DNA from 4 places in the Paenibacillus sp. FW507-14B1B genome. Region 1 is predicted to be linked to each of the others. Evidence: predicted binding sites of a transcription regulator. Region 1 holds the regulator's gene; each other region holds the start of a gene.
The links. Region 1 encodes LexA, which represses DNA repair genes until DNA is damaged. Its sites were predicted from a motif close to CGAACATATGTTCG; they were not measured.
Positions count from the first base shown of each region.

Region 2: the regulator LexA is predicted to act here: its motif matches at 2,800-2,813, upstream of AC3WJJ_RS06410 (DNA polymerase IV).
Region 3: the regulator LexA is predicted to act here: its motif matches at 3,210-3,223, upstream of addB (helicase-exonuclease AddAB subunit AddB).
Region 4: the regulator LexA is predicted to act here: its motif matches at 2,020-2,033, upstream of AC3WJJ_RS12615 (YolD-like family protein).

Region 1 is NZ_JBYSWS010000001.1:741,192-746,902, reverse strand. Features, by position in the region: gene AC3WJJ_RS03305 (MerR family transcriptional regulator) at 1-9, shown strand, start outside; gene glnA (type I glutamate--ammonia ligase) at 42-1,370, shown strand; gene lexA (transcriptional repressor LexA) at 1,882-2,508, opposite strand; gene AC3WJJ_RS03290 (LysM peptidoglycan-binding domain-containing protein) at 2,684-3,046, shown strand; gene AC3WJJ_RS03285 (DUF896 domain-containing protein) at 3,204-3,404, shown strand; gene AC3WJJ_RS03280 (hypothetical protein) at 3,470-3,988, shown strand; gene AC3WJJ_RS03275 (HAD family hydrolase) at 4,037-4,828, shown strand; gene AC3WJJ_RS03270 (FixH family protein) at 5,016-5,459, shown strand; gene AC3WJJ_RS03265 (acireductone dioxygenase) at 5,586-5,711, opposite strand, start outside.
Region 2 is NZ_JBYSWS010000001.1:1,322,766-1,328,476, reverse strand. Features, by position in the region: gene AC3WJJ_RS06425 (NCS2 family permease) at 1-416, shown strand, start outside; gene AC3WJJ_RS06420 (hypothetical protein) at 498-743, opposite strand; gene AC3WJJ_RS06415 (YhjD family protein) at 883-1,365, opposite strand; gene AC3WJJ_RS06410 (DNA polymerase IV) at 1,362-2,615, opposite strand; gene AC3WJJ_RS06405 (hypothetical protein) at 3,763-3,930, shown strand; gene AC3WJJ_RS06400 (hypothetical protein) at 4,053-4,484, shown strand; gene AC3WJJ_RS06395 (hypothetical protein) at 4,801-5,103, shown strand; gene AC3WJJ_RS06390 (hypothetical protein) at 5,120-5,425, shown strand.
Region 3 is NZ_JBYSWS010000001.1:1,553,143-1,558,853, reverse strand. Features, by position in the region: gene mtaB (tRNA (N(6)-L-threonylcarbamoyladenosine(37)-C(2))-methylthiotransferase MtaB) at 1-58, shown strand, start outside; gene AC3WJJ_RS07480 (NUDIX hydrolase) at 149-580, shown strand; gene AC3WJJ_RS07475 (Na/Pi cotransporter family protein) at 582-1,553, opposite strand; gene AC3WJJ_RS07470 (class I SAM-dependent rRNA methyltransferase) at 1,656-3,029, shown strand; gene addB (helicase-exonuclease AddAB subunit AddB) at 3,400-5,711, shown strand, end outside.
Region 4 is NZ_JBYSWS010000002.1:944,482-950,192, reverse strand. Features, by position in the region: gene AC3WJJ_RS12635 (hypothetical protein) at 11-961, shown strand; gene AC3WJJ_RS12630 (hypothetical protein) at 1,014-1,208, opposite strand; gene AC3WJJ_RS12625 (hypothetical protein) at 1,341-1,538, shown strand; gene AC3WJJ_RS12620 (YhjD family protein) at 1,528-1,926, shown strand; gene AC3WJJ_RS12615 (YolD-like family protein) at 2,077-2,349, shown strand; gene AC3WJJ_RS12610 (acyltransferase) at 2,681-3,256, shown strand; gene AC3WJJ_RS12605 (DegT/DnrJ/EryC1/StrS family aminotransferase) at 3,253-4,359, shown strand; gene AC3WJJ_RS12600 (glycosyltransferase family 2 protein) at 4,377-5,105, shown strand; gene AC3WJJ_RS12595 (peptidase U32 family protein) at 5,387-5,711, shown strand, end outside.

The DNA of each region.
Region 1 (5,711 bases):
AATAAATAAACATATACAGATCTTGTAAGGGAGAGGATAGAATGAGTTACTCGAAAGACGACATTCTGCGCATTGCCAAAGAAGAAAACGTTAGGTTTATCCGCTTGCAGTTCACCGATTTGCTAGGAACGATTAAGAACGTTGAAATTCCAGTAAGCCAACTGCCTAAAGCTCTTGATAACAAAATGATGTTTGATGGCTCTTCTATCGAAGGCTATGTACGGATCGAAGAATCGGATATGTATCTTTATCCGGACCTTGATACTTGGGTTATCTTCCCATGGGTATCACAAGACCGTGTAGCTCGACTGATCTGTGATGTTTACATGCCAGATGGTAGTCCGTTTGCAGGGGACCCGCGTGGTATTTTGAAGAGAAGCTTGAAAGAAGCAGAGGAAATGGGCTTTACTTCTATGAACGTAGGACCAGAACCAGAATTCTTCTTGTTCAAGACAGATGAAAAAGGCAACCCTACAATGGAGTTGAATGACCAAGGTGGATACTTTGACTTGGCTCCTACCGATCTGGGTGAGAACTGCCGCCGTGATATCGTACTGACCCTAGAAGAAATGGGATTTGAAATTGAAGCATCCCACCACGAAGTAGCTCCGGGTCAACACGAGATTGACTTTAAATATGCTAGTGCTATTAAAGCAGCTGACCAGATTCAAACGTTCAAACTCGTTGTTAAGACGATTGCACGTCAACATGGTCTGATTGCAACATTTATGCCTAAACCACTCTTTGGGGTGAACGGTTCCGGTATGCACTGCAACATGTCTCTCTTTAACGGTAAAGAGAACATGTTTGTGGATGAGAGTGATCCGTCAGGCCTTAGTGAAACAGCACGTCACTTTATGGCTGGTGAGCTTAAGCATGCTCGTGCTTATGCTGCTATCACGAATCCGACAGTGAACTCCTATAAACGTCTAGTTCCAGGATACGAAGCTCCTTGTTACGTGGCTTGGTCTGCTAGTAACCGTAGCCCGATGATCCGTATTCCAGCTTCCCGTGGACTTAGTACTCGTGTGGAAGTTCGTAACCCGGATCCAGCAGCGAATCCTTACTTGGCTTTGGCTGTAATGCTTAAAGCAGGTCTTGATGGTATTAAGCGCAAGCTTCCATTGCCTGCTCCAATCGACCGTAACATCTATGTGATGACGGAAGAAGAGCGCATTGAAGAAGGTATTCCAAGCCTTCCAGCTAACCTGAAGGAAGCACTGAACGAGCTGCTTCGCAGTGAAGTGATCTGTGATGCTTTGGGTGACCATGCCTTGGCACACTTCTATGAGTTGAAAGAAATTGAGTGGGATATGTATAGAACACAAGTTCACCAATGGGAACGCGATCAATACATGACTTTGTACTAATACCTTCAGCCCTTGGCGCTCTAAGCGCCAGGGGTTTTTATTTTGGGGGGCACTATGAGGGGAATGGTTAATTTGAGGTCTTTGCCCCCATATTACCCCCAAAGTTTGTATAGGCTTCATATTTTTCAATGCTGTCGTTTTCGATTTTCTTAGAAATATGAGCGTTTTTCACATCATGTTTCTATCATTCTTCTAAAAAAGGACTAATATCGGCTCCTCATTACCTACACTATGAAGTCACTGTTTGAATAGAATAGATTTATGAATGAACGGGAGGTGATCCTATGATAGGAAGAAGAAGTAGAAGAGTAAAGGTTATTGTCCTGAAACCTGGTGAAAAAGTAGTTGTTGTCTGTAAACATCATCGTCGTTAAGTTTCGTAGATAAGAATAGCAGACCCAGGCAAGTTGCTTGGGTCTGCTATTCTTATTAGCACAAGATGCAGAAAAAAGCTACCGCTTGTACAAAGACAATGCGGTAGCTTTTCATGTTCAAGTACTTATTCAGCTCTTTAATGAATATCTCTAAAGACACCTACAACTTTGCCGAGAATCGTAACATGGTTTAAGCGTAACGGCTCATAAGTTGGATTCTCCGGCTGAAGACGAATATGGTCTTTCTCTTTATAAAAAGTTTTCACAGTGGCTTCATCTTCCTCAGTCATAGCAACAACAATATCACCATTGTCGGCGGTTTGTTGTTGACGGACGATTACATAATCTCCATTATGAATCCCAGCTTCGACCATACTGTCACCCATAACAGTAAGCATGAACACCTTGTTGTCACCAACAAAATGCTGTGGTAGTGGAAAGTAGTCTTCAATATTCTCTGTTGCAGTGATCGGAACCCCGGCAGTAACTTTACCAACTACAGGAACTCTAGAGATCGTGTGGGTAAATAGATTACTATTCTCCGATTCTTCTTGACCAAGCAACTCAATAGCTCTCGGTTTTGTAGGGTCACGGCGGATTAAGCCCTTCTTCTCCAAACGGTCAAGATGACCATGCACTGTTGAACTGGAAGCAAGTCCAACAGCTTCACCGATTTCTCGTACGGAAGGCGGATAGCCTTTACTCCGAACTTCGTTGCGGATAAACTCCAAAATCGCCTGTTGGCGGCTGGATATCTTCGACATTCCGTATCAACCCCATTTTAGTAACGTTTGGGAAAATTATATCATAGAACTTCCGTTCGTACAAACATAAGTTCTAAAATAATTAAGAACAACCGTTCGCAAAAGTATTGAAACAAACAAGTGTTCGTGTTATATTAAAAACATAAGAGAACACTTGTTTGGGAGATGATGATAAATGAGATTTACTACATACCGCAGTATTTATGAAGGTCAATATCAAGAAGAACTTAATGAGATTACATTTTGGGATCGGACCATAGATTTTATGAAGACTCGTATCGGTAAGCTCACATTAGTTATTCTTATATTTGTATCAGGATGGACAGGAGCCATTTCCGTATTTGCTGGAGGATTGGACAAGCCAGTAGCTGAGAAGAATGTAATCGTCCAGCCTGGTGACTCGCTCTGGGGGATTGCAGCAACCCATAAGCCTAAAGAGATGGACACAAGAGTATATATAAGCTCTATACGAGAAATTAATGGGCTGAATGGACCAGATATTCAAGCCGGAGATGTACTCTCTCTACCTCTATGGTGAACCTACTGATAGGACAATGCTGGATTCAATATCTATAAAGATAATGGTATAATAATAGAAGAGCGCGCATGTACGAGCTTGATAAGGAGAGGCTTCCTTGACAAGCTCTTTTTCACATGTCAAAGTTAAAAGTGAATTTTTTATTGGGGGCGAAGGAATGGATATCGATGCATTGGTAGAACGTATTAATGTTCTGGCTAGAAAACACAAAAATGAAGGGTTGACGGAGGAGGAACATAAAGAACGTTCCGAGCTTCGTGAAGTCTATCTTAATAATATTCGGAGAAACTTCCGACAGCAGTTGGATTCGATCGAATGGGTAGATGAAGAGAAAGACGGATCTGGACTTAAACATTAAGTCGTGACCGGGCGTCTGCTCGAGTAATCTTTTCATTATAGATGTAAGCGAAGAGGAGGAGACCTATGTCTCGATCATGGGAAAGAAAAGTCAGCAAGAATATGTCTCAGCTTAACAAACAACGTAAGAAACAAGGCCAATCCATGTTGGGGACCACGACAACAGGAGCGAGTGATGGGGATGTATTTAAAGGGCGCAAATTTGTGCTGCCTATCGTTCTTGTTGCATTAGCAGTTCTTTATGGACTACTTGGCATAGTAACTGCTGAAGCAGGTAATACAGTCTTGAACTGGATTGGCGTAAGTTTATACTTACTTCTCGCATTGATGATTTTTTTGCGGAAACCATTTTTGAAAGTTGGACGTAGCACGCTTTCTACATTTAAATTTAACCGTGAACGTAAATTGTCAGCATCCGAAATTTCAAAAATTAAGATTTTGCAAGGATCTGTAGTCATCGAGAACAAAGCTCGCGGAGGAAACTGGGTATTCTCACGTCTTATTAATCGTTATGATACCAAAGCGATGGGAGAAAGACTTGAGGAGTTCGCTAAAGTAAATAATATTCCTGTAGAGCATGAGTAATAGTTACCTGGTTCATCTAAGAGATATGTAAAGGGAGATGGGGAGAAGATGTCGGTATCTGCGGTACTATTTGATTTGGATGATACATTATTGTGGGATGAAAGAAGTGTAGAGGAAGCATTTGAAGCAACCTGTCAAGCTGCAGCAGAGAGCACTGGAATCGATGCCTCTGCTCTGCTTGCTGCTGTTCGAAGTGAAGCTAGATCTTTGTATGAAACATATGACACCTTTGCATTTACCAAAATGATTGGTATTAATCCTTTTGAAGGGTTGTGGGCTAATTTTACGGCTGGAGATCAGCCGGAATTCCGCCGTCTGCAGGAGCTCGCACCGATTTACCGCAAAGAATCCTGGAACAGAGGGTTAAAATCTCTAGGGATAGATAACGAAGAATTAGCAGGGGATCTTGCTGAAAAATTCGGGAAAGAACGCAGAGAGCGGCCATATGTTTATGAGGAGACCTTTGATGTTCTGAAGAAGCTCCAGGGGAAAGTAAAGCTTCTCCTTCTAACGAATGGTAGTCCTGATCTTCAACAAGAGAAGCTGGACGGAGTTCCGGATTTGGCTCCTTATTTTGATCATATTGTCATTTCAGGGAGCTTTGGTAAAGGGAAGCCGGATGTATCCATCTTTACTCATGCACTGGATCTTCTCGGTATCCAGCCTGAAAATGCTGTCATGGTTGGAGATAAGTTGACCACTGACATTAAGGGCGGCAATGCTGCAGGACTGACGACGGTATGGATTAATCGTACGGATCGTGAGAAAGATCCAGAAATCGTACCGGCTTATGAAATTCAGAATTTGAATGAGCTTCATGCTATTTTATCTTCTTTGTAATTTATATGGTGAATTAAAATAATAAGAATTGCCGTCTGACTCACTTGGATAAGTGATCAGACGGTTTTTTGTTGTGTTTTTTTATGAATGTATGAGAAACGTCACACAATTGTAAGCGATAGATCATACAAGATAATCCAGATTGCTGTATAATGATGGAACAATTATGGATTAATTGAATTAAGAAATGGATAAAATTTATGACTCCAAAGTAGGTGTTAGCTTGATTAAGAAAAAGTACGCTCTGATTTCTGTTATGGTCTTAATGGCAATTGCCTTGGCAGCTTGTAGTGAGAGTAAAGCGGATAAAAGTGAAGAATTGGTTATGATGGATCCAATCCTTGTCGATCTTACGTTGAATGCCGAGAAGGTTTCAGTAGGAGAGAAAGTACTCATTCAAGCAAAGGTTACACAATCTGGTGAGCCTGTTGAAGATGCCAGCAAAGTAGAATTCGAAATCACTCGTGAAGGAGGGGGCATGAAGGTCACAGTCCCCGTAAAGCATGTTGAGAACGGTAGTTACGAGCTAAATAAGTCATTCAATGAACCAGGAACATATCGGATTATTTCACATGTGACTGCTCGTGGCCAGCATTCCATGCCTTTGAAAGAGCTAACGGTAACCGAATAACAACATAGGCTATTAATGGAGCGTAGATGTGTATTGATTGTAATAAAAAAACAGCAGCCCAACCATCCACCGGATGTCCAAGGCTGCTGTTTGACTATCGAATAAATTAGATCAATACATGAATGCTTAATATAATCCAGGATCAGCTACAGGTTCAGCGATCCAGCCGTTCTCTTCAATAAAGAGGCGAACTGCAATAATTTGACGATTATCCATCAATGTGAAAAAGTGGGGTGTGTTTTCGGGTACAGA
Region 2 (5,711 bases), 580 kb from region 1:
GTACAAGCCCTACAACGGCATATGTCGAATCTGCTGCTGGTGTGGGTGCAGGTGGACGAACAGGGCTGACTGCGGTTGTGGTTGCAGTGTTGTTCGTAATTGCCGCCTTTTTTAGTCCGCTCGTTGGAGCAGTATCTGGGTTATCTGCGATTACCGCTCCATCCCTTATTGTCGTTGGTTGCTTAATGTTAGGCAATGTTAAAAGCATTCGTTGGGACGACTTCGACGAAGCGTTTCCTGCATTCCTCGTTATTCTGACTATGCCGCTTACATCTAGTATCTCGACTGGGATTGCACTTGGCTTTATCTCCTATCCATTGATGAAGGTGGTTAAGGGGAATTTCCGCGCGGTGCATCCACTTATGTATGTCTTTGCTTTATTGTTTTTATTGCAGTTGGCATTTGTTCCACACTGATTGTTTGTACGTTCATGACTGAAAAATGTTAAAAAGCCGGAGAATTCTCCCTGTGATTACGGGTGGGGTTCTCTGGCTTTTTTAGTGTTGGTCTGATTCGTCTGAATGCTGGTGAAGAAGATGGCTCAGTTTCTGGTCAATCTCTTTTAATTGCCGGTCATAATGACGGTAGGTGATATACCCGATCACTGCTTTTATGGCAAAGAATAAGAGAGCAGCGATGGCAATGAGTACATAATGATGGCCTACTTGATGTAGCCACTGTTCCAGGCTATTCAATGGTGTATGGTTCACCCTTTCAGAAGGATAATTACTTACATTCAGCATTTTGCCAAAAGTTCATATCACATGATTATCCTGTTCGAATGAGGGCTATTTTATGAATTTCCATTGTGCCAAATGCTCATCGGACTCAGCGTAATGATAATGGATGTGAGTCCAAGGTTGTTCTTCGCATTAGCGCAGCTCATTTCGCTTCCTTGGTGTAATCTTTCAGGAGTCTCGCCAGCTCCGACATATACTTGGTCAGCTGTACGCTGATCTCTGCTCGCATGACATCACGGGTCATGCCAAACTGGTCTTCATATCCCCGGCAATAATAGCGATGATAGATGACCAGATCGGATTGCTCTTCAGTCAATATTTTGATATTACGCTGCTTGAGCTCACGCCGTATTCGGTACATATCCTGCATGATCTGTTCGAGAATCTTCTGGCTTGCGAGGATGTACAAGCGCTTTAGAATATTGGTGGAGTACTCTGCATCAGCGATGCTTTTCTGAACCATCTTCTCCATATGCGGCAGCAGGATATAGTCACGAATCATCGTGCGTTCCTCTGGTGTAATGATCTTGCTTCCATGAGGCGTATGCTGCTGTTCATACTGCTCGACATGCTCTGTTAACAGCATTTTGGATTTCCAGCGTTCGTTACCATCAAGCTTGCTCATTTATAATGCCCTCCAATTTGTTCAGCTCTTTCTCGTGCTACGCCCGCTGCCTTCAGAGAAGACGCGCGCATAATGGCGCTGCTCCCGTACCGATGCTTGATCTCATCAATGACCCGTTCTTTGCGAAATGCAAGGGGGCGGTCATCAAAGAGGGTGAGCTGAATAACGCTATCGTCTGTTAGTTGCGACAAGGAAATGCTTAAGTTACTGAGAGGCAGACCGCTCCAATGATCGATGAACAGCTTGCGTGCAGCGGCAGCAACTTCATGGGTGAGTGCTGTTGGTTCAGGAAGCGTCATCTGCCGGCTGAACCAAGCTGTACGCTCACCGTCGGTCTCTGCGGCAGAGACCGAAACTACAGACCCCACATAGTTATGTCGCCTTGTACGCTGGCACACTTCAACGACAAGCTCAAGTAGAACAACTTCAATATCTTGCAGTCTGCGATACAGGCTCCAGCGGAGCGCTTTACCGTGGCTGATGGATTTAAGCTGATGCCGTATTCCGGATACGACGGGGCTAGGATCAATGCCGCGGGCAGTCTGCCAATAGTATGCAGCTTGAATATCACTTTGTTTACCCATTTCCCGGCGCATCCGTTGTTTAAATTCACCGAATTCCATGCGGGCAATATCACCGATGCAGCTCAGGCCCATCCGAGTGAAATGGCGAGTCATGGCAGAGGCTACCATGAACATATGGTGTACAGGTAGCTTCCATAATGTAGACTCCAGTTTGTCGAAGGATAGTTCAAAGATGCCTTCGGGCATCTTTTTGGCATAGTTATCGGTGGCCATCTTGGCGAGAATCTTCGTGGGACCGATCCCGACTCGGGTCCACACACCCGTGGATAACAGTACATGGTTCTGGATCGTCTTCGCCATCTCGTAAGGGGAACCGAAGTAAGTGATGGAGCCTGTGACATCTAGAAACTGCTCGTCGACACTGTACGGCTCTACGAGATCTGTATAGGATTCAAAGATTTGTGTGATAAATAAGGATACTTGAATATAGGTCTGCATTCTAGGACGAATGACAATCAGATCCGGGCACTTAGCCAGAGCCTCCCCGACTCTTGATGCTGTTGTCACACCACGAGATTTTGCGATGGGGCACGCCGCGAGCACAATTCCATTAAGCCTTGCGGGGTCTCCCACAGCGACAGGCTTATCCCGATATTCCGGATGAGCCGCCTTCTCTACTGAAGCGTAAAAAGACTGTCCGTCGATTAAAAAAATATGTCTCGACATGGGTTAACCCTCCATTGAAATACTGTAAATAACTGTTCTCTGTATGGTTGATAAATGGATCTATGGCTGAAATACGAATCAAGATACGAACAAGAGAATGCTTGCCTATCCCCGTAGTGAATGGAGCCTAGACCCCTGCCTCGAATCTTTTCCGTATCTTCATTTACTCTTCATTATTATATACCGAACATGTGTTCTATATGCAAGTGGTAAATACAGTTTGATGGAGGGGATAGAATTAAATTAATGTGGTGTGGTGTCATAATTATTGATAAATACATAATTAAGCATCTATATATAACAGCGAATGGTATCTTGCCTGCTATGATATTACCGAGAGCGGGGAAGAAGCAGGAATCATGGACGGTGGTGTCGTATCTCCAGTGGCATGACTTCAAGCCTTAATGTCTCCCTCCCATGAAAAAAAGGTGTGCATCAAGTGAATGATCAGCTTGATACACACCTTAGTACAACTAGTAAAGGCTATAATTAACCCTAAGGGTTTGTTGAGTCCCACCAACCTCTAGTAATATTCATGAAGAGATAGTTTCCTCCACTTAATGCAGGAAGTAAATTAATATCAATTGTATGAGGGGTATAACGATAAAGTGAATATGTGCACGATTGTTTATCCCAACATAATTTTTGTAAGTAACGCCACCGGAAGCAACCGTTTTCCCAAAGTTAATGGAAGTTACTGAACTATCAGGTAGTCCAGAAAGTAATTTGTATTTCACTTTAAACTTCATTAAAGCCTCTTACTTCACCATTATTAAATATTCTAAGCCCAGCGAGGTAAATCAAAGACTGTTGTCAGGATTACAACAGGAACGAAGCATATATCTGCTAAATTGAACCATCTAAGGAATAGGAGAACAGGATGACTACACTAAGAATAGCCGTAATAGGGATAGGACATGGACCGTATGATGATTCACGGCTTACTCATACCCCAAGATATTTTTTTACCAAAGTCGAAAATATAGGTGATGAGATATGTTTATTCGACTTTATATAAATGCAAAGAGTGAACCTGAAGCAGGTTTAGTTTTAGAGAAAGTTCTTAATGAACCTGTACTAAAAAAAGGAAATTCAGAAGGTAGAACCATATTGGAAGATAGATGGGGTATATGTTGTAGAAATTAAAATGTTAATTTCAGAAGGTGAAACTGAGGTAGGAATAAATGAGATTTTAGAAAACATTGCAGACAAATGGACACGATTTGGGAGTCCTACAACTGAGCTTCTAGCTTCTGATACAACTGAAAATAGTAATTTTATATTAGAAGGACAAAATGATAAATATTCATTTTGAGTAATAGGAGATCAATTACAAGTCTCACCTGGGTACAATTAGGATTGTAAATGGAACTAAGAACACTTATAAAACTGATGGAAAGGAAAACGCTACTTTATTTTTACAGGGAGGTAAAATCTTTGATTGATTTAAAAGCACCTATCATCCCTTGGGAAGGAATGGGAGGTATAAAGCTATATAGCCACATCAATGAGTTCTATTCAATGATAGAACAATTTGGTAAACAGCCGAAACTATTAGGGAAATATCTAATAAGGTATGAAATAGATAACTCAATAGATTTATGGTTTAATTTATTAAATGGTAAGTTATTCAAAATAACTGCTGCGAGTAACTATAATGGTACTTTATTTAATAAAATTAGAATTGGAATGCATATTGATGATGTTATAAAGCTAGAACCAAGTTTTGTATATGATGATTTTGAAGAAATTTATTGTAGTACTAAAGGAGTTTACCTTGAAACAGACCCGATTAAACAAACAGTTTTATGGATTTCAGTTTATATCAAAGAAATAGATAATCCAGATTTTGAGAGAGGAATTTGGTAGAACACCTTCGAAACCTTGAGTGGCTAAATGCCGTTTAAGGTTTCTTTTTTATCGACCTGATTTAAGTAGTAAAATTCATTTGAGTAGACTAGAGGAAGTTAAGAACTTTGATGAATTATTGAAAGTTGTTTTGTAGTTAAAGGAAAAGGATTACCATTTACACAATATTAAGATTAACCGATCTGATAAATACGGGGAAAATGAAAATTATATTATGTAGGAGAGGAACTTCCCAAAATAATAGATGTAGATACTTTAAAACAAAAATTAATATTAATGTCCAAAAGTAACTCATGCGATTATATCTTTTGTCTATTTGATTGAAACCCCAGCAAATATGGATGTTTTTTTTAAAATGAAGTTTGGAAAATCAATAAGTAATTCCCTATCAAAAACAAAAGTTAAATACGATGGACAATCAATTTATAGGGTAGAAAAGAAAACTAATAACCAGTATCTAAAAAAAGGCTATGGAGTTTATCTTGACGGATTACACAAAGACCATTTAGAAGTAATAGATAAAACAGGGTATGTGAAATACGTTTTGAATTTAAATGGTACTTTAAACCCTGATAAGACTAAGAAAGCACTTGGACGAGTAGTTAAGGATTGGAAATGAAAGTGGAGGGATTTAAATGGATAAAAAGTTAGAAGGAATATTGGACATTCTAGGTAAACTTAATTTAAGTATTAATATTTTAAACAAAGAAGATTTAGATGAACAGTACGGGAACCTTGAGGATTTTAGGACTTTAACTAGAGATTTAGATATTTTACTAAACAATTTTAATTCTGTGGATAAGAATGATGGTGATGAAGTAGAAAAAATGTTATTTGAAATTCATAGAATTATAACGACATTTGAATGGCATTTATCAGAAATCAGTGATTTGAACACAACAATTTTAAAAGTATATAAAGACAAAATTAAAAATGCCTAGTCTAGTAATGTGAAGACTTAAAAGAGAGTTATCGTCATTTTAAATAATTTAGACTCCTCGTACCGGGACCTGCTAGCCGTGACTCTATAATTATTGAAAGAATGAGCAAAATTATAAAAAAAGATGGTAGGTTTTTTGAAAGTGATGGAGAGACAAGTAGTACTCAATATTCCAATGCTAATGAATTGCTTGATAGCTACAATATTAAACTGATTAGTCGGGAATCTACCCCACCAATTAAAAATACTTTTTCGAAATGATTCATCCTAACCGCCTTGCGTTTATC
Region 3 (5,711 bases), 810 kb from region 1:
ATGTGAAGGCGAATTGGTTAGTGTCATGGAGAACGGATTAACGGCTGCTGCCCAATAAGCTAACAGATTACCGCTGCCAGAATTGACAAGGATTTCATTTCCATTACCGGAGGTGAAATCCTTGTTGCACATGAAGGAGGATGCAAAAATGAATCGAAAAGAAATATCCGCGGGCGGAGTTGTTTATCGTCAAAAGGACGGAGTGCTTCAAATTCAATTGATTCAAGATCGTTATGGGAAAACTTCACTTGCTAAAGGTAAGATGGAGGCTGGTGAAACGATTGAGCAGACAGCACTTCGAGAAATTTGGGAAGAGACGGGAATTGTGGGTAAGATTATTTCCCCAGTAGATATTATCGCTTATAAATACAATCATCCCGAATATGGAGTGGTTGACAAAGAAGTACATTATTATTTAGTGGAAGCTGAAGAAGGCACCTTGAAGGCACAGGTTGAAGAGATTAACGATGTTGAATGGTATGAGCCTCATACAGCTTGGCAAAAACAACGTCAGTCCGGGTACGACAACAACGATATCATTCTACGTAAAGCACTTGAGCTTTTGAATATTAATATCTAACTTAAGTTTTCGATGCTTTATGCCAGAAAGGAAGATAACACAAAGGTAGTGCAAGCAAGGAACAGATGATGTTGAAGATGGTCTGTGAATGGGCAATTTGGCTTCCTGGATCTGTTGCAATGAGGCCAGAGACGGTCGCTAGGACAGAAATAAACGGGGCGAAAAGAAGTGCACCGCCGATGTTTAGCCCTAAATGAGCCCAGGCTACAAACCGTCCTGCTTGCGTACTGCCTATGGCGGCTATAAGGGCGGTCGCACATGTGCCGACATTTGAGCCGATCACAATGGCTACACCTAGTGTAGGAGGCAACACACCGCTAGCGGCAAGCCCCATAGTCATCGCGATCACAGCGATACTGCTATGCATCAGAGCAGAGAGTACCGTTCCAGCTATAATCCCCCAAACTATGCTCTGCGAGGCATGCTGGATAAACCATTGGAACATGCCGAGTTGTTGCAGTGGAGCACCGATGGATTGCATGATGCGAATACCAAGCAAGATAAGAGAGAATCCAGCAAGGGCTAGGCATATGAATTGGGTCCGTTCTAGTTTAACCCGTAGTTTAATTAGCCCGGATGGAAGTCTGTCATTAAGGATGACTACCCCAGTCCAGACCATAAGCGAAAGAATTAGCAGTGGCATGGCTACTTGTCCGATCTGTAGACTGATCAGCTCGGTTGTCAGGGTTGTACCGATATTGGTGCCTAAAATGATACCTAATGTTCCTGCGTAGTTCAGGAGACCAGCATTGGCGAAACCGATCGTTAGCACCGTGACAGCCGTGCTACTCTGTAATAGAGCAGTGAGACCTGTGCTTGTGATCATTCCTTTTAGAGGGGTGGACGTTGCTCTGTGCAGCCATTGCTGCAGTTGCTGGCCAGCAAAGCGTTGAAGAGATACCTCCATAATCTTCATACCCAGCAAGAACACGACGAGGCCATAAGTGACCGGAAACCAGAGTGAAGAAAGCATGAGATTCTCCTTTAATAATTGTTAGTTTATTCATATGACCCCAATGGGACGCGCATACCAATGATTGTCCATAGGGAGAGAAATCAGGGAGTGAAGTTAAGAATGGCATCGGTCATTTTAGATCGCAATCGCAAGAAAAGATTAGAACAGAGTCATCCATGGGTTTTTAAGAGTGAAATCGCATCCGTTGAAGGGAATCCACAACCTGGTGAATTGGTTCAAGTGATGAATCATCAGGGACGTTTTCTGGCAACGGGTTACTATAATCCGAAATCCCAAATTACAGTAAGAATTGTCTCGTACCAACCTCTTGAGAAGTTGGATCGGGAATTTTTTGTGGCTAGATTCAAGGAATGTTTATCTCACCGCGAGCGCTTTATTAGTGAAGAGAATGCATATCGTCTTGTATATGGAGAGGCAGACTTTCTTCCAGGTCTGATTGTAGATCGGTTTGCTGATGTGCTTGTAGTTCAGATTCTGACACTTGGTATGGACTGTTGCCGAGATTACATTGTAGAAGCTCTCGTAGAAGTAATGAGTCCTGTAGGGATTTATGAGCGCAGCGATGTATCCGTGAGGGAACTGGAAGGTCTCGAACAACGCAAGGGAACATTGTACGGGGAGTGTCCAAGGCACGTTACTGTGACAGAGAATGGATTAAAGATCAAAGTTGATATTGAAGAAGGTCAGAAAACGGGTTATTTCTTTGACCAGCGTGAGAACAGAGCCTCTATTGAGCCGCTTATGAAGGGCTGGGGAGGCCGAAGTGGAATTGTGAAGCAGGAGGTTGAAATCAGCGGAGAAGTTCGTACGGTTCCTGTTAACAAGAGTGGAAAAGAAGTTACGTTTCCTTACTGGGATGGAGCAACGGTTCTTGAATGCTTTTCACACACAGGAAGCTTTACACTTCATGCATGTAAGTACGGTGCTAAAAAAGTGACTTGCTTGGATATATCAGCGCATGCGATCGAAAGTGCAAGAGAAAATGTGGAGCTGAACGGATTTCAGGATCGTGTCGAATTCGTTGTGGATGACGCTTTTCAATATCTTCGGACACAGGTGAAAGGTGTAGAAGAGCGGGAGGAACGCGCAAAAGGGGACCATAAGGTGGATACCTCCAAGCCGTTAACAGCTGGAGGCGGGCGCACATGGGACGTCGTTATTCTAGATCCTCCTGCTTTTGCCAAGAGTAAAGGTGCGGTCAAGGGAGCTTGCCGCGGTTATAAAGACATCAATCTTCATGGTATGAAGTTAGTTAATGAAGGTGGTTATCTTGTCACTGCGAGCTGTTCATATCACATGCGTCCTGATCTATTCCTGGAGACGATTAAAGAAGCGGCGCAGGATGCCGGTAAAGTGTTACGTCTAATCGAATGGCGTGCAGCTGGCAAGGATCACCCTCAGATCTTGGGTGTAGATGAAGGTCATTATTTGAAGTTTGCAGTATTCGAGGTTCGTAGCAAAAAGACAATATAGAGTAACAGTTGCAATAAAGATTGAAAAGACTGCTTGATTAAGCGAAGTATAATTGCTTAATTGAGCAGTCTTTTTTGATGTGTTGATGTGAATGAAGGGGTTGACTAAGGGCCTGATAGGGACGATTTATAATGGTTTATAAATAAGTTTCTTATTTGTGTTTCTAATGGTAATGCAATCCAAACGTATGTTCCTTCTATTCTCAGATATGCTATACTAATAGACATCATCTTATAGGTTGAAAGTATAGGGATTTCAGCTTAAGAGTCAAAGATTATCTGAGAGAATACGATTGTTAGACATGATTTTTTTATATATAGAACAGGGTTTATGTATCGAACAATAGGCTTGAGTATTAAGGAGGTATGACATGTCGTTGCATTTTGTTATCGGGCGTTCTGGAAGCGGGAAGAGCACCGCTATATGTGAAGAGATTACAAGACGACTGGAGGAGGATCCTCAAGGTAAGCCGATTATTCTGATCGTACCAGAGCAAGCCTCATTTCAAGCGGAGAATATGCTAGTCACTTCTGGGAAAATCAAGGGGAGTCTTCGTGCCCAAGTACTAAGCTTTCGTCGATTGGCTTACCGGGTAATGCAGGAAACGGGCGGTGCTGCCAAGATTGCAATTAGTGAAGAAGGCAAGCGAATGATGTTATACAAGATCATTCAGCATCGTAAAGAGGAACTTAAATTGTTTGGTGCGTCAGGGGAACAGTTAGGTTTTGTAGGTAAGCTAAGTGATTTATACACTGAAATGAAAAGATATTGTATTGATTCTGCCTGTATTGAGGACCAACTTACTTATTTGACCTCTGTCGCAGGAAGCTCTCCTATGCTTAAGCGAAAGCTTGAGGATGTAGTAATGTTATACCGAGATTTTGAACGCGAGCTATCCCCACTTTATATGGATGAGGAAGATACACTTATTACGCTTGCTGAAGGGATTAGTCGTTCATCATATATCAGCAATGCTGATATATGGATCGATGGTTTCCATGGCTTTACCCCACAGGAATACGCAGTGCTTAGGGAACTGATTCAGCACGCTTCGTCGGTAACCGCTGCTTTGACATTGGATAAACCTTATTCAAGTGGTGCAATGCCGCATGAATTAAATTTATTTCATCCAACCGCTACGACATATGTAAAGCTACAAGGAATTGCAGATGAATTGGACATAGAATCTTCATACACGCTGCTTCAGGAAGATACACTACCGCGGTTTAAGAATTGTTCCGTACTTGCGCATTTAGAACGTGGTTATGACCGGAAAGTACGCTTTCGCTCTCATGAAGAGAATGAGGGTGATACGGGCTTAGCGATTTATGCTGCTGCGAACCGTCGTGCTGAAGTGGAGGGTGCAGTTCGTGAGATGATCCGATTATCCAGGGAAGAAGGAGCAAGATACCGTGAGATGGCAGTGTTTGCCCGTAATCTAGGCGATTATGAATCTTTAATCGGGCCACTGTTTCGCGAATACGATGTGCCTTATTTCCTTGATCAAAAGCGAAGTGAACTTCATCATCCGCTTGTAGAGTTTATCCGTTCGGCTCTTGATGTCGTCCAGCGGCGCTGGCGTTACGATGATGTTTTCCGATGTGTCAAAACAGACTTTCTGCTCCCTCTAGATGGATCACTAACCAGAGAGGATATGGATGTATTAGAGAACCATGTACTGGCTTCTGGTATTCAAGGTTCGCGTTGGACCGATGGTCGACCTTGGAAAGGCATACCTAGCCTGTCTCTGGAAGATGGTGCTGAGGGGACTCGTCACAGCAAAGGACTCCATCACATAGAGAATTGCCGTGCGGCGATTACTGGCCCGCTGTTTGCTTTTGAGAAGAGAATGAAGAAAGGCGTAACAGCGCTTGATAAATGTACAGCTGTTTTTAAACTGCTTGAAGAGGCTAAGGTGCCGGAGAAGCTGGAGCTGATGAGTAGAGCGGCACTGGATAGCGGTAAGCCTGAAGAGGCTAGAGAGCATCGCCAGATATGGTCTGCTGTGCTGGATCTTCTAGATCAGATCGTTGAAATGATGGGAAGCGAAAAACTGAGCACAGAAATGTTTACAGGTGTGCTGGATACAGGTCTAACCGAACTCAAAATGTCACTTGTACCGCCGTCTCTTGACCAGGTACTGGTAGGCAGCATGGATCATACCCGTTCGGGTGGCGTTAAATATGTATTTTTATTGGGCGTGAATGACGGGGTTGTTCCGGCTCAATTTCAGGATGATGGCATATTGACAGAGCAGGAGCGGGTTACGCTTGAGAGTTCTGGCATGGAACTAGCTCCTAACATTTCACGTCGACTTCTGGATGAACGTTTTCTTATATATACGGCTCTAACCAGTGCCAGCCACCGGTTGTGGGTTAGCTATCCGACTGCTGATCATGAGGGGAAAGGACTGCTGCCATCGGAGGTCATACGACATTTGAAGAGCATGTTTCAGTTGAATGAACAGGTGCTCTATGCTCAGCCTCATGGTGCGCAAGCTACAGAGGAACAAGGACGATTCATAGCTGGAAGTGGGAAATCCCTCGCTTTTCTTGTAGGTAGACTTCGAGACTTTAGGAATGGAGGGAACCTACCGCCTTTGTGGTGGGAAGTATACAATTGGTTCGCTCGTAATGCGGAATGGAAAGATCAACTGGAAACAATGTTGTCCTCACTTTCATA
Region 4 (5,711 bases), on a different contig from region 1:
GGGAATGACAGTGCGTATTAGAGAAATAGAACAAATTGTAAGTGATAATCTTGATATCATAAAAACTCAAATAGCATTTTTAGATGGTAGTAGTAGAAATTACCTCCAAAACTATAAGGGGGTCATGTCGGCAATCGAAAGATTATCTGAATTTGAGTTCCTTAAAGAAGAAGTTAAATCTCTGAGGGAATTTGACTATATCTATTACAATAGAAGTGATGATGACACAATTTATATAGATCAATCGTCACTCAATGTTGTACTCAATAACATAAATTCGATCATTAGCAAATGTACAACAGTTATAAAGCTTGTTAGTGAAGCTCTCCCAAGTGAAAGAACAGAGGAATCAATAGATGTAAAATTACCAGACTATACCGATTTACCGAAAATATCTAATTTTTTCGAAGACTTGAATAAGGCTTTAGAAATCCTGGTTGTAAATGATGATATAAAAGGTAAAGTTCAATTACAATCCTTTGAATCCGGATCTCTCTGGTTAAACATTGTAGTTGGAACTACAGCAGTAAATTGGATTGGAAAAGTAATGGATGCTGTAATGAATGTAAGACATAAATACTACGAAACAGAATTGCTAAAAACTCAAATTAGAAGTTTAAACACAGCTGCAGATGTTCAAGAACAAGTCTTAGCTGCTACTGAAGCTAGTGTTAAAGAATATGTAAAAATACAAACAACAGAATTATTATCGGATGGCACAATTAATGCTGATCCTGAGTATATTGCTAAACTGCAGTATTCAATTCAAACACTAGCTCGCTTAGTTTATGAAGGCGCAGAGATACATCCTGCTTTAGGATCTCCGAGAGAAATCAAAGAAGAGTTTCCTAAATACCTATCTATCGATCCGAAAGAAATTAAGAAGATTAAAGAGACTTCTGAAAATATAAATGAGCTATCTAAACAAACGGAATCTGAAAACGAGGTTCTTGATAATTAAATAAAGTATTGTTGAGACCCTACCGGTTATGCTGGCAGGGTCGTTTTTTTGTTTAATGATAAAATTTATTGAATCTGCTCACATGCTCTATATCTTCTATAGGTACAAATACTACGCCTTCATCATTCCTCAGCTTCACGCGATCGGAACAACTCTCCGGTACACCTTGTAAGACTTCTCCATCTGACAATTGGATGGTTATTGATTGTCTTGAATCGATTGCCACAAGTATTTCATCTTTCCACATAAGTAGTGCCTCCCAAATTTTCCTTATGTCGATTATTCTGCAAACTTACAATAAATCCTCTTTTTATGATTGCTTTACGAACCTATACTGCATATAATAAGAACAAACGTTCCTATAATGGAGGCGATCATGATGAAGAAATACATAGGGCGGATTGTTGAGATCATTTATGAGGATCGTAAGGGTAATATTACACAACGGCGCATTGAGGTGTTAGGAGTAAGACAAGGACGAGTGAAAGCGAACTGTCTGAAGTCTGGTGAACTCCGTGTATTTGATGAAGGGAATATATTGGCATCGAAACCTGTAGGTGAAATCAATGCATCTTGAGAAGAGTAAAATCATCACACCCGAAGAACGCACAATGATCCGCGATTATATCCTGCTGCCTCATATGGAAAAGATGGTTCAGAAAAGCATCGATGATGCTACATACTCCACCAATATTATGAAACGACTTTATATCCTTGCAAGCCAGAAGATTCTCGAGCAGATAAAGCAGGACACGTACAAAATAAGACGTGAATTTAAACAGCGGAATATTAAGATTTTAAACGAAGAACATTCTGATTTTATAATTTATTATCGTTATAACTGTCGAGGTTATGAGGATAAGTTTGGCATGACCCGAGATGTGATGCGAGCTGAAATCAGTGTACAGCTAACCAAGTATATGTCTGAGTTAGCGAAACTGTTGAAGGAATACTCAAAGAAATGAGAAGTGTTTATAAGCTCGTTGGGATCGTCCAGCGAGCTATTAGTGTTTTGCTTAATGTAAATTGTTTTCATATATGTGAAAAAATACTTTCTAAGAACATATGTTCGTTCTATGATAAAGGGGATATATTACATCTTAGGAGGGATTTACATGAATGCCGTGCCTAAACCACCAAAAAAGACTAAAGTGTCCAGACCAACAAGAGATGAATTTGAGTTACAGGAATTAGCGGAAAAGTTGATGATAGCGAAGGAGAGCAGTGAGCAATTGGTTATTTCAATTTGGAGATGCGAGGAAATTGTGAATGGCGTAGTTGCAAAAATGGATCCGAGCACACAATCTGTTCATATCCGTGATCGTATGGGGGACGTTATAAAGGTTCCGTTTATCGATATAATAAGAGCAGAAAGGCCAGCACTTTAATCATTTAATTGTCCGTTTTTTGTCCGTTTCAAGAGAATAAGTTACGATAATTATTTATACGGAAATGCGGACAAACCTACGAGTTATCGAAATTTCTCTTCTATTATATACACCTAAAATAGACGAAAATAATCAAGTTCGAGATGGAAGGCTCTATCGGTTAATATTATATTGTGTAAGAAGGCGAACTTTTTAAGTTCGCCTTCTTTTTTTTGGGTTAAATTCTGTACTCATGATACCCACAATTAGAATCACAAATTGGAATTCCTGAACATATAGTTAAGTTAGACCTCGGAACACAATGCTTTTGCCACGTTAATAATTGATGGGGGTGAAGGCTATAAATAGCTTTTACACGCAAGCTGAACTAGCTGATCTTGGATTAGCCGGATACGGGATTGATGTGTGGATCAGCCGCAAAGCAAGTATCTATAGTCCAGGGCATATTCATATTGGTAATCATGTGCGTATTGATGATTTTTGTCTTCTGAGTGGGAAGATTACGGTAGGAAGTCATGTACATGTTGCTGCCTATACCGCCTTGTATGGAGGAGATAAGGGCATTTACATTGATGATTTTGTAAACCTTTCTTCAAGGGTTTCCATCTATTCGGTTAGCGACGATTATTCTGGTGAAACGATGACGAACCCTATGGTTCCGGATAAATATAAACATGTAACCAATGAAAAGGTAGTTATTCGTAAGCATTCGATTATCGGCTGTGGAAGCATCGTATTACCTGGAGTCACCATACAAGAAGGAAGCTCATTTGGAGCTCTTAGTTTAATTAATAAGGACTCTAATGCATGGACGATAAATGCGGGGATTCCTTTTAAAGAGTTGAGAAAAAGAAGTAGAAGGCTGCTTGATTTAGAACAGCAGCTTAAAGAGGAGAATGGAAAGTGAAAGATGATCCGATATTTGTCACTCGATCCTTCTTACCTCCTTTTGAAGAATATATTAATGAAATCAAACCGATGTGGGAAACGGCTTGGCTAACGAATATGGGGAAGTACCACAATCAGTTGGAGCAAGATCTTATCAAATATTTAGAAGTAGATAATCTATCTTTATTTACGAATGGACATTTGGCATTAGAACTTGTATTACAGGCGATGAATTTAACAGGGGAAGTTATTACAACTCCGTTTACATTTGCATCAACAACTCATGCGATCGTTAGGAATGGATTAACACCGGTATTCTGTGATATTAATCTTGCAGACTATACAATAGATGTATCCAAAATTGAAAAGTTAATAACAGATAAAACCTCAGCGATTTTACCTGTTCATGTATTTGGGAACATCTGCAATGTGAATGAGATCGATCGAATCGCGAAGAAGTATGATTTAAAAGTTATTTATGATGCAGCACATGCTTTTGGTGAAAAAGTTAATGGCGAAAGTATTGGAAGATTTGGAGATGCTTCCATGTTTAGCTTCCATGCTACGAAAGTATTTCATACGCTAGAGGGTGGAGCGATAGCCTTCTCAGATAAAGATCTAGGAAAAACGCTTTATAGTCTAAAAAATTTTGGCATTGTCTCTGAGGAGTTGGTTGGGGGAGTTGGTTCAAATGCCAAAATGAATGAGTTTCAAGCAGCTATGGGGATTTGTAATCTACGACATCTCTCAGAAGTAATCTCCAAACGAAAAAGAGTTGTAGAAAGATATCGCAAAAATCTCTCTAATATCAAAGGGATTAAAATAATGAGTAGTAAAGATGAAGTGCAATCAAACTATTCATATTTCCCAGTTATATTTGATGAAACAGCCTTTGGATGTACTAGAAATGAAATATTTAACAGATTAAAGCAGAATAATATATATGCAAGGAAATATTTTTATCCCCTAACGAATACATTTACTTGCTATACCGAAAAATTTGATGTGAATAAGACACCAGTAGCACAGTACATTGCTAAGAGAGTCCTTACGCTGCCTCTTTATGCTAGTTTAGATTTGGAGGATGTGGATAAGATTTGCGATATTATCTTAATGGGATAAAACAAAGGGGATACGATATGAAGATACATGTGTACGCCATTTGTTGGAATGAGGAAAAAATGCTCCCTTTTTTCTTTAACTACTATGACAACATTGTAGATCAATACTTTATCTATGATAATGGATCAACAGATCGCTCCTTATCTATCTTGAAGGCACATCCAAAAGTTAATATCGATAGCTTTGTAGTAGACGGTGATTCTCTCGTAATGTCAGCAATGGATCTGTTCAATCAATTCTGGAAACGAAGCAAAGGAAAGGCAGATTGGATTATTGTATGTGACTTAGATGAACATTTATATCACCCAGATCTAAGAAGCTACTTGGAAAAATGCCAATCGGAAGGTAAGACATTAGTTATCCCGGCCGGGTATGAAATGGTTTCAGATTTTTTCCCGAATAGCACGGACCTCTTGCACGAAACGATAAGAGAAGGTGTCCGGACTCACCTATACGATAAACCTCAAATATTTAATCCGAATGAGATTGAGGAGATGAATTTTGCTCCAGGTAGACATAGTGCTTCTCCGGTAGGGAATATTGTTAGTCCACCGACTACGGAAGTATGCTTGCTCCATTATAAATATTTGGGATTCGAATATGTTAATGCAAGACATTTAACCTTGAAACAAGGGTTGCGAAAAAATGATATTGCACATGCACAAGGTGTTCAATATTTATGGAATGAACAATATCGTTTAGGGCAATACTTAGGATTAAAAAATGCAGCAACAAGAGTGTTATAAAAACATAAAAGCTCCTCGTCCAGTAGAAAGGTGGGATAATAACCTTCTGCGGTCGGAGGAGCTTTTCACATGTAGCAATAAATTAAAATATAGTAAGAGCAAAACCTTGTGATTTTCGTCATAGAAACGCTGGTTTTAAGACGGTTTAGAGCGTATTAAAGGTACTGAAATCGCTTTACATTTAACAATTTGTGAATTGTGTCACAATCAATTTATTCGGTGTTATAATGAGGATACTTAAAATTTAAAGATATTTATTGAGGGGTTAAGGAGGAACGACTGTGGCCAGATATTTTAATGGAAAAGAAGTAGAACTGTTGGCTCCTGCCGGTACATTTGAAATTTTTAAATCTGTAATTGATATGAATTGTGATGCCGTTTATTTTGGGGGACCATCCCTAAATATGCGAATGATGCGTAAAGGATACAACCTGAGTTATGAGGAAGTTCGTGAAGCAATCAAGATGGCGCATGATCGTGGTAAGCGCGCATATGTTACGGTGAATAATCTGTTGAACGAAGAGGACCTGGAGGAAGCCAAGCGTTACTTCAATTTCTTGAATGAAGCTTGTCCCGATGCGATTATTGCTCAAGATTTAGCGGTAT